One region of the Bacillus pacificus genome, then DNA from elsewhere that is predicted to be linked to it. Evidence: riboswitches for the same ligand, from Rfam matches in the RefSeq annotation. Region 1 holds a riboswitch; each other region holds the start of a gene.
The links. A riboswitch is a leader RNA that binds a small molecule or an ion and turns the genes downstream of it on or off. The one in region 1 is predicted to bind thiamine pyrophosphate.
Positions count from the first base shown of each region.

Region 2: another riboswitch for thiamine pyrophosphate. It lies ahead of thiM (hydroxyethylthiazole kinase); the one in region 1 lies ahead of thiC (phosphomethylpyrimidine synthase ThiC).
Region 3: another riboswitch for thiamine pyrophosphate. It lies ahead of LMD38_RS23955 (MTH1187 family thiamine-binding protein); the one in region 1 lies ahead of thiC (phosphomethylpyrimidine synthase ThiC).

Region 1 is NZ_CP086328.1:162,289-166,581, forward strand. Features, by position in the region: gene lldP (L-lactate permease) at 1-783, shown strand, start outside; gene LMD38_RS00745 (Fic family protein) at 960-2,180, shown strand; TPP riboswitch at 2,254-2,369, shown strand; gene thiC (phosphomethylpyrimidine synthase ThiC) at 2,483-4,243, shown strand.
Region 2 is NZ_CP086328.1:4,641,473-4,645,765, forward strand. Features, by position in the region: gene LMD38_RS23965 (anaerobic C4-dicarboxylate transporter family protein) at 1-413, shown strand, start outside; gene thiE (thiamine phosphate synthase) at 510-1,184, opposite strand; gene thiM (hydroxyethylthiazole kinase) at 1,201-2,016, opposite strand; TPP riboswitch at 2,080-2,189, opposite strand; gene topB (DNA topoisomerase III) at 2,411-4,293, shown strand, end outside.
Region 3 is NZ_CP086328.1:4,636,354-4,640,646, reverse strand. Features, by position in the region: gene LMD38_RS23965 (anaerobic C4-dicarboxylate transporter family protein) at 1-75, opposite strand, end outside; cyclic di-GMP riboswitch class I at 359-443, shown strand; gene LMD38_RS23960 (methyl-accepting chemotaxis protein) at 586-2,325, shown strand; TPP riboswitch at 2,387-2,488, shown strand; gene LMD38_RS23955 (MTH1187 family thiamine-binding protein) at 2,589-2,909, shown strand; gene LMD38_RS23950 (ABC transporter permease) at 2,881-3,654, shown strand; gene LMD38_RS23945 (ABC transporter substrate-binding protein) at 3,651-4,293, shown strand, end outside.

The DNA.
Region 1 (4,293 bases):
CCAAAATTAACATTGGGAAAAGTAGTAAAGGCATGGTCTCCATTTATCGTATTAACGGTTATGGTAGTCATTTGGAGTCAAAGTTTCTTTAAAGCATTATTTGCTCCAGGAGGCGCGTTAGAAAGTCTTGTATTTAAGTTTGAAATTCCAGGCTTGCACAATTTAGTAATGAAAGCAGAGCCTATTGTAAATAAAGCGACTCCTTACGAGGCAATTTTGAAGTTTGATGTATTATCAGCAACGGGAACAGCAATTTTAATTGCTTGTCTCATTTCCATGCTGATTTTGAAAATGAGTGTAAAAGATGCAGTGGTAACATTTAAAGAAACTTTAAGTGAACTTAAAATGCCAATTTTATCTATTGGATTTGTATTAGGATTTGCATTTATCGCAAACTATTCTGGGCTATCTTCTACACTAGCATTGGCACTAGCAGGAACTGGCGGACTATTCCCGTTCTTCTCACCATTCTTAGGATGGATTGGCGTATTCTTAACAGGGTCTGATACGTCAGCGAATGCATTATTCTCAAATTTACAAGCAATTACAGCGCAGCAAGTCGGTGTATCTGAAGTACTCCTCGTTGCAGCGAATACAACGGGCGGTGTAACCGGAAAAATGATTTCTCCACAATCGATTGCCATTGCTTGTGCAGCAGTTGGACTTGCTGGGAAAGAATCAGATTTATTCCGGTTTACAGTAAAGCATAGTTTGTTCTTCGTAATAATTGTGGGGATTATGACTTATGTTCAGGCTTATTATTTAACTTGGATGATTCCGTAAGTGGAATATTATAAATAAAAACAAGCGATTTTAAATGAATCGCTTGTTTTTATTTATATACAAAGAGTTAAAAAACATTGAAATTTTAACTCTTTGTATATAAAATGATTCTTAAAAATAAAATTATGTATGGATATAGATTTTTGGAACGATAATATAATGGAGGAGTGAGTAATATGTATGAAAGGTTATCTAAGATTTATTATAAGGACTCTTCTGATTATCAAGCAGAATACGAAAAGCGTATTAATAGTTATGGAACTGTAAGGCTTCCTTTTAGAATTAAGCCACTAAAAAGTAGCGATGAGTTTGAGTGCTTCTATGTCAATCACATGGAATTAGATATTCTTCATGAACAAATTATTAAACAAAGTAATGAAATTCAATTTGTTGCCGATAAATTACCTCCTATTGCAATTAGACAATATATTCAAGCAAAGTTAGTAGATGAATTAATAAGTACTAATGAAATTGAAGGTGTACAAAGTACCAGGGCTGAAATGACTGATGCGATGGCTGTAAGAGAAAAAAAAGCAACAAAAACTCAAAAAAAGGTTAGACATTTGAGCTTGGTAAATTCGTATTTTAAATTGCTTTCGGATAAAAATAGTAAAATTACTAGCTTAGAACAAATTAAAGAAATATATGACTCCCTAGTAAAAGATGAAATAAAAGAAGAAGATCAATTAGATGGAGAAATGTTTAGAAGGGGACCAGTAGATGTAGTAACTTCTACTCAAAAAGTGATCCATAAGGGAGTCTACCCGGAGATACTTATACAAAATTCATTAAAAGACTTAATAAAATATTTAAATGAATATAATGCACCGATGTTATACAAAATTGCAGTAACACATTATTATTTTGGATATATACATCCTTTTTATGATGGGAACGGGCGTACCTCCAGGTATATTGCTAGTATGTATTTAAAAGAGGAATTAGATCAATTAACAGCACTTACTTTATCCTATTCGACTAATAAGTTGAAGCAGTATTATTATGATATTTTTAATGAGAGCAATAATCACTTAAATAAAGGTGAATTAACGTTTTTCTGCCAAACATTTTTTTCTATTGTGTATCAAGCACAAGAAGACATATTGGAAGATTTAGCGGAAAGGGTTGAAAAAATAGGTCAATTGCATCAATTGATAAACGAACTTGAAGAATTAGATTCTCTGTGTCAGGATATTCTTTTTGTCATTGGTCAAGACTATATTTTTGGCTTAGAAGGAGAAGGAATTGAGAAATCTGTATTGATTAAGGGGTTAGATGTGACAAAGTATAAAGTTGATAAATCTTTGAAGCAACTAAGAGAACAAAATTTAGTTATAAACACGAAGAATAATCCAGTAAAAGTTACGTTAAGTAGTAGATTATCAGATCAACTTTAGTTAAATCGAAAATTAATCAGTTTTCATTTTTCAGATTATCGTGTATGATGAGAAAGTATTGAAAATTAAATCAGTGATAAACTAGGGGTGCCTAACGTATGCGTAGGCTGAGAGAGAAGCGCGTGAACTTCTTAACCCTTTGGACCTGATCTGGCTCGTACCAGCGTAGGGAAGTTAACGGCTTTACATAATGATGTCTTTTATGAGCCAGGTCCTTATTTTTTTATGGACCTGGCTCTTTTTATTTTGGCATACGCTGGCCATATCTCGTCCTTGTCACGTACAGGGGGGCAACAAAGGTTATGAAACAGTCTGTTTCAGCTGAGCAAATTGAATTGAAATCGAGTTTACCAGGAAGTAAGAAAGTGTATGTGGATGGACCACGCGAAGGTATGAAGGTGCCGATGCGTGAGATTGAACAAAGCGATACAAACGGCGTTCCGAATCCGCCAATTCGTGTGTATGATACGAGCGGTCCTTATACGGATCCAGAGTATAAAGTGGAGTTAGAAAAGGGGTTGCAGGCGCCGCGCCACTCTTGGATTCTAGAGCGCGGGGATGTAGAAGCATACGAAGGGCGCGAAGTGAAACCAGAGGATGACGGTGTGAAGGTGGCTTCAAAACATACACCTGTTTTCCCGCAGATGGATCGCAAACCGCTTAGAGCGAAGCAAGGTGCAAATGTTACGCAAATGCATTATGCACGTAATGGCATCATTACGTCTGAGATGGAATATGTTGCGATTCGTGAAGGAGTAGAGCCGGAGTTTGTTCGTAAGGAAATTGCGGAAGGTCGCGCTATTTTACCAGCGAATATTAACCATCCTGAAGCAGAGCCGATGATTATCGGACGTAATTTCCACGTGAAGGTTAATGCAAATATCGGAAACTCTGCTGTATCTTCTTCTATTGCAGAAGAAGTAGAGAAGATGACGTGGGCTACTCGCTGGGGTGCAGATACAATTATGGATTTATCTACAGGTAAAAACATTCATACGACACGTGAGTGGATTATTCGTAACGCGCCTGTACCAGTTGGAACTGTACCAATCTATCAAGCTCTTGAAAAGGTAAACGGAATTGCAGAAGATTTAACGTGGGAAGTGTATCGTGATACGTTAATTGAGCAAGCGGAGCAAGGCGTAGATTACTTTACGATTCACGCTGGTGTATTACTTCGTTACATTCCCATTACTGCAAAGCGTACGACAGGTATCGTTTCGCGTGGTGGTTCAATTATGGCGCAGTGGTGTTTATTCCATCATAAAGAAAACTTCCTATACACTCATTTTGAAGAGATTTGTGAAATTATGAAGCAGTATGATGTTTCGTTCTCTCTTGGAGATGGATTACGTCCAGGTTCGATTGCAGATGCAAATGACGAAGCGCAGTTCTCTGAGCTTGAAACACTTGGTGAATTAACGAAGATTGCTTGGAAACATGATGTGCAAGTTATGATTGAAGGGCCTGGGCATGTACCGATGCATTTAATTAAAGAAAATATGGAGAAAGAGCTTGATATTTGTCAGGGGGCGCCATTCTATACACTTGGGCCGTTAACGACAGATATTGCACCAGGTTATGACCATATTACATCCGCAATTGGAGCTGCGATGATTGGCTGGTTTGGAACAGCGATGCTTTGTTATGTAACGCCGAAAGAACATTTAGGTTTGCCGAATAAAGATGATGTACGCGAAGGTGTTATTACGTACAAAATCGCTGCGCATGCAGCTGATCTGGCGAAAGGGCACAAAACGGCTCATCAGCGTGATGATGCACTTTCAAAAGCTCGTTTTGAATTCCGTTGGCGCGATCAATTTAATTTATCTTTAGATCCTGAACGTGCAATGGAGTATCACGATGAAACATTGCCAGCAGAAGGTGCGAAAACGGCTCATTTCTGTTCCATGTGTGGACCGAAGTTTTGTAGTATGAGAATTTCACATGATATTCGTGAATATGCAAAAGAAAATGATTTAGAAACGACAGAAGCAATTGAAAAAGGAATGGAAGAGAAAGCGAAAGAATTTAAAGAAACGGGTAGTCATTTATACCAATAACACGTTACACCTCTTTACTTGATTGATCACACTGTAGTACCTAACTTAAA
Region 2 (4,293 bases), 770 kb from region 1:
TTGTTGCTATTTTCGGTATCGCTTGGATGGGAGATACTTTCTTTAACGGAAACTTAAATATGATTCAAGGATCAATTCAGCATCTAGTAACAAGTGCGCCATGGCTATTTGCCATCGCATTATTCATTCTATCTATTTTACTATATAGCCAAGCCGCAACAGTACGTGCTTTAATGCCTCTTGGATTATCACTCGGTATTCCACCGGCACTACTGATCGCGATGTTCCCTGCAGTAAATGGATATTTTTTCATTCCAAACTACGGAACAATCGTTGCTGCCATTAACTTTGATCGTACTGGTACAACCAGCATTGGTAAATATGTTTTAAATCATAGCTTTATGATTCCAGGACTAATCGCAACATTCACTTCTATCGGAATTGGAATGCTCTTAATTTCAATTATGTTTTAAAGAAAAAGCACAAACCCAAAGTTTTAAAGGGTTTGTGCTTTTTTAATCAAACGTTTGTTTAAATATTTTTAACTGTCCATTCTTCCATTATGTTCTTTAATATTTGTGTGAAGTCCCCTTCTTACTCACTTCCTCTACTAGCTTCTTCGTACTTTCATACGCAGATTCAGCTAAACTAATCGCTGAAATAACTGAAACACCGTCCGCACCTGCTTCTATAACCGAAGCGGTATTTTCAATTGAAATGCCTCCAATTCCGACAATAGGTATTGTAATTCCTTGTTCTCTAAAATGAGCTAAACCTTTCGTTCCTTGCACCGCTTTCGTATCTTTTTTCGTACTCGTTGTGAAAATAGGGCCAACACCTAAATAATCCGCTCCGTTTTCAATTGCCCAGCGCGCTTCTTCAATTGTATGTGTAGATACACCGATAATTTTATCCCCCATTTTTTCACGAACAGAAGTAATTCCTTCATCCTCTTGCCCTACATGCACACCATCCGCATCTAACTCAAGTGCTAGTTCCACATCATCATTTACGATGAATGGTACACCATACTCCTTACAAATTGCTTGTAATTCTTTTGCGAAACAAATACGTTCTTCTCCTGTTAAAGCCCCTTCTCCCTTTTCACGAAATTGAAAAATTGTTATACCGCCTTCAAGTGCATCTTTCAATATTTGTAGTGGATCCTTCGTACAATTGTTACTTCCCATAATAAAATATACGGATAACAACCTAGACATTTCTGCCTTTGAAATACGCGACATTTATTTTCCCTCCTTACTATATAACCTCAATCTTCCCATACTTCTCTATATCACCCGAAGTGGTATTCGCTAACTGATTTAAAAATTCAATTTGGAAACTACCAGGTCCTTTTTCTACTGTCTTAGCAGCTGCTAGTTCCGCGGCTACACCATAAAACGTTAATGCCGCTATCGCTGCCTTTACATAATCCTTTTCTACCGCTACAAATGCTCCTATTACAGAAGTTAGCAAACAACCAGTTCCCGTAACTTTTGTTAAAATAGAGTGACCATTTTGAATAACAATCGTTCGCTCTCCATCTGTAACAACATCTTCTTCTCCAGTAATTACTGCAACTGTATTTAGTTCATCTGCTGCCTGCTTTGCAATACTTACGACATTACCATTTCCAGCACCAGCGTCTACCCCTTTAATTTCCCATCTCTCATTAATTACGTTCGCTATTTCAGCTGCATTTCCGCGAATAATCGCTAATTCAATTTCAGCCGGAATATGTCTCGCAACTTCTGTTCGATACGACGTTGCTCCTGCGCCAACTGGATCAAACAGTACTGGTACATTGTTCACATTTGCAGATTTACCAGCAAGTAACATCGCTTCTACTTCTTCAGGACGAAGTGTCCCCATATTTAATACTAGCGCTCCAGCAATGCTAGCCATTTCTGCCACTTCTTCTTTTGCATACGCCATTACAGGCGATGCCCCTAACGCTAACAAACCGTTAGCTGTAAAATTTGTTACAACAACATTTGTAATATTATGAACGAGCGGATTAGATTCTCTCACCAAATCCACTACTTTACTAATTTCTTTCATATTCATCCTTCTCATCTCCTAACTATAGTTATGGGAGATACACAAAAAGGCACTTTGCGCGTACGCAAAGTGCCTGAACATGTGCTTTTACACTCTCCCTACGCTGGCATTATCCAACAGGTTCAAATGGTCAATGACGGACTAGTCATACTCTCAGTTTGTATCCACAAACTCCCATGTGTTTAGTATTCATCTACTTCAAAGTCTACTCTTATTCTAGTAAAATAACAAGTTCTTTACTTTTCTATTTCTCACAGTCTCATCATGGTGCATATTATATTCTGTCACGATCATTCACTTTCAAACAGATGTTATCCCATTAAAAAACGTTCAAATCTGGAGCGAAACTGAATCTCAAGAAGATGTATGCTATAGTTAACGTATGGAAATTTGAAAGGATGTTTTAAATATGTCAAAAAGCGTTGTAATCGCTGAAAAGCCTTCCGTTGCACGTGATATTGCTCGCGTACTGAAGTGCGATAAAAAAGGAAATGGCTATCTTGAAGGTAGTAAATATATTGTAACTTGGGCTTTAGGTCACCTTGTTACATTAGCAGATCCAGAAAGCTATGATGTGAAATATAAAAAGTGGAATTTAGAAGATTTACCTATGCTACCTGAGCGTTTGAAATTAACGGTTATTAAACAAACTGGGAAACAATTTAATGCTGTAAAAAGTCAGCTACTTAGAAAAGATGTAAATGAAATTATTGTAGCAACAGACGCTGGGCGTGAAGGAGAATTAGTCGCTCGTTGGATTATTGATAAGGTTCGAATTAACAAACCAATTAAACGTCTATGGATTTCATCTGTTACTGATAAAGCAATTAAAGATGGTTTCGCAAATTTAAAACCAGGTAAAGCATATGACAATTTATACGCTTCAGCAGTTGCACGTTCAGAAGCTGACTGGTATATCGGTCTTAACGCGACTCGCGCTTTAACAACTCGCTTTAATGCCCAGCTAAACTGTGGCCGTGTGCAAACACCTACTGTCGCTATGATCGCTAATCGTGAAGATGAAATAAAGAACTTCAAAGCTCAAACTTACTACGGCATCGAAGCTCAAACGACAAATCAATTAAAACTAACTTGGCAAGATGCAAATGGCAATAGCCGCAGTTTTAATAAAGAAAAAATTGATGGTATTGTAAAAGGTTTAGATAAACATAATGCTACTGTTATGGAAATTGATAAAAAACAGAAGAAATCATTCTCTCCTGGTCTTTACGATTTAACTGAATTACAACGTGATGCAAATAAAAAGTTCGGTTACTCTGCGAAAGAAACATTAAACATTATGCAGAAATTGTATGAACAACATAAAGTGCTAACATACCCTCGTACAGATTCGCGTTACATTTCATCTGATATCGTTGGAACACTTCCAGAACGTCTAAAGGCGTGCGGCGTTGGGGAATATCGTCCTTTAGCACATAAAGTATTACAAAAGCCTATCAAGGCTAATAAATCATTTGTTGATGATAGTAAAGTAAGCGATCACCACGCAATTATTCCGACAGAAGGATACGTTAACTTCTCAGCCTTCACAGATAAAGAACGTAAAATTTATGATTTAGTTGTAAAACGTTTCTTAGCTGTTTTATTCCCAGCATTCGAATACGAACAACTAACGTTACGCACAAAGGTCGGCAATGAAACATTCATTGCACGCGGAAAGACAATTTTACATGCCGGTTGGAAAGAAGTATATGAAAATCGCTTTGAAGATGATGATGTAACTGATGACGTAAAAGAACAACTTTTACCTCGCATCGAAAAAGGCGATACATTAACTGTAAAATTAATTATGCAAACATCAGGTCAAACGAAAGCACCTGCACGTTTTAACGAAGCGACTTTACTTTCAGCAATGGAAAATCCTACAAAATATATGGATACGCAAAATAAACAACTTGCTGATACGCTAAAATCAACTGGTGGATTAGGTACTGTAGCAACGCGTGCTGATATTATCGACAAGCTATTCAATTCATTCTTAATTGAAAAACGCGGTAAAGATATTCATATTACTTCAAAAGGCCGTCAGTTACTTGATTTAGTACCAGAAGAGTTAAAATCACCTACATTAACTGGTGAGTGGGAACAAAAGCTAGAGGCAATTGCAAAGGGTAAACTGAAAAAAGAAGTATTCATTTCCGAAATGAAAAACTATACGAAAGAAATTGTTTCTGAAATTAAATCGAGTGATAAAAAATATAAACATGACAATATTTCAACAAAGTCTTGTCCAGATTGCGGTAAACCAATGCTAGAGGTAAACGGCAAAAA
Region 3 (4,293 bases), 780 kb from region 1:
CCCTAGACCAACTCCGCCTAGGCGTGCGCCAATAAAAATGCAGAGTAGTAACGTAAGAAATTGTAGCCAAAACATGATAAACTACCTCCGAAATTCATTAGTTAAGATATATTCGAATAATTTAATTTGAATGAAAATTAAAATAAATACTCAAAACAATCCTTGTGTTATATACATTTTTTATTATATAACACAAGAAATGTAACATTCACGTACTTTGTTAAATTATTTCGAAAAAATAATACATTAAAACTTTGCATTTGCATCTCTAAATAGGTAGACATTTTAATTTTTATGTTGTAATCTTTGATAGAGAACAATGTAATTCTCATAGAACTCCCATATCGTTCAACTCGTTCAGCGAGAAAGGCAAACTGGTGGAAACATTAGGACGCAAAACTACAGGAGCTAAGGCCGAAAGGCTACGCTAGCCAGTTACCGGACGGATAGGGTTGGTCTTGACCAATGCTTTTTCATTGGTCTTTTTTTTATTTGCGAACAAATGAGAAACCTTATCAGCTGTTGATAAGGTTTCTATTTTAATAGTTTTCCTTTATATTAAGTTAATTAAGAAAGGTGATGTTGATGAAAAAATATTGGCACAAGCTATCATTTCTTCAAAAGAATGTATTGTTAACTGTGCTAGTTATTTTGACGCTTGTTGGTACTATGGGAGCGTTAAGTTTTAACATGTTTCAAAATAGCATGATGTCTATATTTGAAAGGCATTCCTTTGAAACAGGAGATACGGTATTACATAAATTAGACGAACAAATGGTGAGAGATGTTACAAAAGACCCAGTAGCACAAAGAGAAAAGAGAGAGAAGTTAACAGAGAAATTAGATGAAGCAACGGAAGAATTGAATAGCGTTGGACAAATCTATATTGTTGGAGCAAAAGAAAACGAAAAAGGTGAGTTACTAATCGTCGATTTGTCTACAGAGTTAGCAAATGTTGTTGAAGTAAGGCCGGGAGAATATTATAAACAACCAGATCTTTGGATGAAAGCATACGATAAGGTAATGAGCACGAAAAAGGCAAATATGACAGAAGTATATGAGGACGTATTAGGAACATGGGTAACGATATTAGAGCCAATTAAAGATGGAGACGGAAATATTGTGGCAATTGTTGCTGCCGATGTAGATGCCTCTATTGTTCCTATTACAAAGGAAAAATTCATTATACAAGGTTTAATGTTTATTTGTATTTCTGTTTTAATTGCAACTGTTATTCAATTCTTAATCGTACGTAACGCACTTGCTCCATTGCGGGATTTACGTGAAGGATTACGCAGAGTTGGTGAAGGTGATTTAAGTATTAAATTAGAGGAAAGACCAGATGATATTGGTATTATTAATGCGTATTTTAATAATACCATCGAGAAGTTTAAAGGAATTATAGATAAAGTAAAGCAGACAGCAGAACAGGTTTCCGCATCTTCACAAGAATTGTCAGTGAGTACGAAAGAAAATAGCATGGCAGTCCAAGGAATCGTAAGTTCTATAGTTGAGTTAAGGGCTGGCGTTCAATTGCAAGAAACGTCAGTACCAAAGTATTTAGATATTGTATATGAAATGGAAGATAGGATGGAAGAGATCACTAATATTGCAAAACAAATGACGAAAGAGTCTGAAGGTACGAAGCATCATTCAGAAAAAGGAAATGGTATTATTGAACAGACGATGAATCAAATGAACATAATACAAAATGCAGTACAAGATTTATCTTCTATCATTTATTCTTTGGAAGTAAGATCAAAAGAAATTAGTGATATTGTAACTGTAATTACAAGTATTTCAAATCAAGCGAATTCGCTAGCTTTACATGCTACTATTGAAGCTTCACGTGCTGAGGAAACTGGAGAGGGATTTGCCGTTGTTGCTGATGAAGTGCGTAAATTAGCAGAGCAGACGGAAGCATCAGCAAAAGATATAGCAAAATTAATAGGGGAAACACAAGCCGGAACGGAAGAAGCTGTTGTTTCAATGCAAAAAACCTCAAAAGAAATAGAGTCTGGAATGAAACTTGTTGAAAGTAGTGGTGCTTTCTTTGAAAAAATTTCGAAATCAGCACAAACTGTTACCAATCAAGTTGGAGTTGTTTCTAGCAATTCAAATAATATATTGCAAAATAGCCAAAATATTGTTCGTGTTGTAAATGAACTATCACTTATTGCAAATAAGTATGCGAATAGTAGTAGTAATGTTGAAGAAAGTATGAAAGAACAGGAAATGTCTGTACAGGATATTGCTGAATTAGCCAGTTCTTTAAGCTGGCTCTCACAGGAGCTACAAGAGTTAATTGGGGAATTCAAAAGTTAAATGAAATGATTATACATGCTTTTGTTTGTTCAATAAAATAAATCATGCTACAATGAAAACGAATTAAGGACCGGGGAGCCAATTGGCTGAGAGGATGTGAGCAAACATCGACCCTCAACCTGATCTGGATAATGCCAGCGTAGGGAGTTACTTAAAGTGATGTAGCATATGTTATTCTATAATAACTTGCATACAAGGCTTTCCTACGCAGTAGGAAAGCCTTTTCTTGTTTTAAAATTTAATTTCATAAGGGGGATTTTACTATGTCACAACAAGTTACAATTTCGTTTTCAGTAGTACCACAAGCAAAGAACAAAGACGTGTATTCTGTTGTTGATAAAGCGATTGAGGTTGTACAACAATCGGGAGTTCGTTATGAAGTAGGGGCAATGGAAACAACGCTGGAAGGAGAATTAGATGTACTTCTTGATATCATTAAACGGGCACAACAAGCTTGTGTGGATGCTGGAGCAGAAGAAGTGATTACTTCTATTAAAATCCATTATCGTCCAAGCACTGGTGTAACGATAGATGAAAAAGTTTGGAAGTACCGTGATGAATATGCAAAACCAGAAGCAATCTAAAATAATTACAGCAATTTGGCTTATCCTTCTCATTGCGATATGGGAAGGATCTGTTTCATTATTTAAAATTGAACCGTGGATTTTACCGAAGCCTTCTGCCATTGTTCAAGAATTAATTGGAATGAAAGATTTACTATTACCGAATACGATGCAGACGCTGCAAGAGGTTATAATTGGACTTTTCTTTGCGATTTTAATTGGGACAAGCATTGCAATTCTTATGGACGTTATCCCTTTATTTCGTATTTTAATAAATCCGTTGCTTGTTATTTCGCAAACGATTCCAATCGTTGTACTTGCACCGTTATTTATTATTTGGTTTGGATATGGAATGCTACCGAAAGTAATGGTAGTCATACTCGTTTGTTTCTTCCCGATTGCGCTTAGCATTTTAGAAGGTTTTCAAACGGTAGATAAAAATATGTTGAAGTTGTTGCAAACGATGAAGGCAACGAAATGGCAAGTTTACCAGAAAGTAAAGTTTCCAGCAGTGCTTCCATACTTTTTCTCCGGTTTAAAAATTGCAGTTACATATAGCCTAATGGGAGCGATTATTGGAGAATGGCTCGGTGCCAGTGAAGGATTAGGAGTTATGCTTACAAGGGCTACGAAATCCTTTTTAACAGCCCGAGTATTTGGTGTTGCAGCAATTATTGTTATGGTGACATTATGTCTGTATTTTATCGTGGAGTTTATGGCAAGAATAACAGCACCATGGATATATAGAAAGGACGGCAGAAAATGAAAAAAGGTTTAAAAGTTATGTTGGCTGCCTTATTAGCGGTAGGTGTGGCTGGATGTAATCCGGCGAAGAAAGAAGAAAGTGCAAGTAAAGATCAAAAAGTAAAAGTAGTGCTAGATTGGTTTCCAAATACGAATCATACTGGCTTATATGTAGCGAAAGCGAAAGATTATTATAAAAAGCAAGGCTTAGATGTAGAAATTATTCAGCCTGGTGATAATGTGACGGCAGAGCAAATGATAGCTTCAGGAAAAGCTGACTTCGCAATAAGCGCGCAAGAAAATGTAACGTTGGCTCGTGTGGAAGGTATTCCTGTTGTATCAGTAGGAGCGATTATTCAGCATAATACTTCAGCTTTTGCATCGCTTAAGAAAGATAACATGAATTCGCCGAAAGATTTTGAAGGTAAACGTTATGGTGGCTGGGGAGGACCAGCGGAAGAAGCTACATTAAAGACAATTATGGAGAAAAATCAAGCCGATTTTAATAAAGTGGAAAAAATCATCTTAGGACAAACAGATTTCTTTAAATCAATTGGTCGTGATGCAGACTTTGAATGGATATATTACGGATGGGACGGTATTGAAGCGAAGCGCCAAGGAAAAGAGTTAAATACGATTATGGTGAAAGACTTAGACCCAG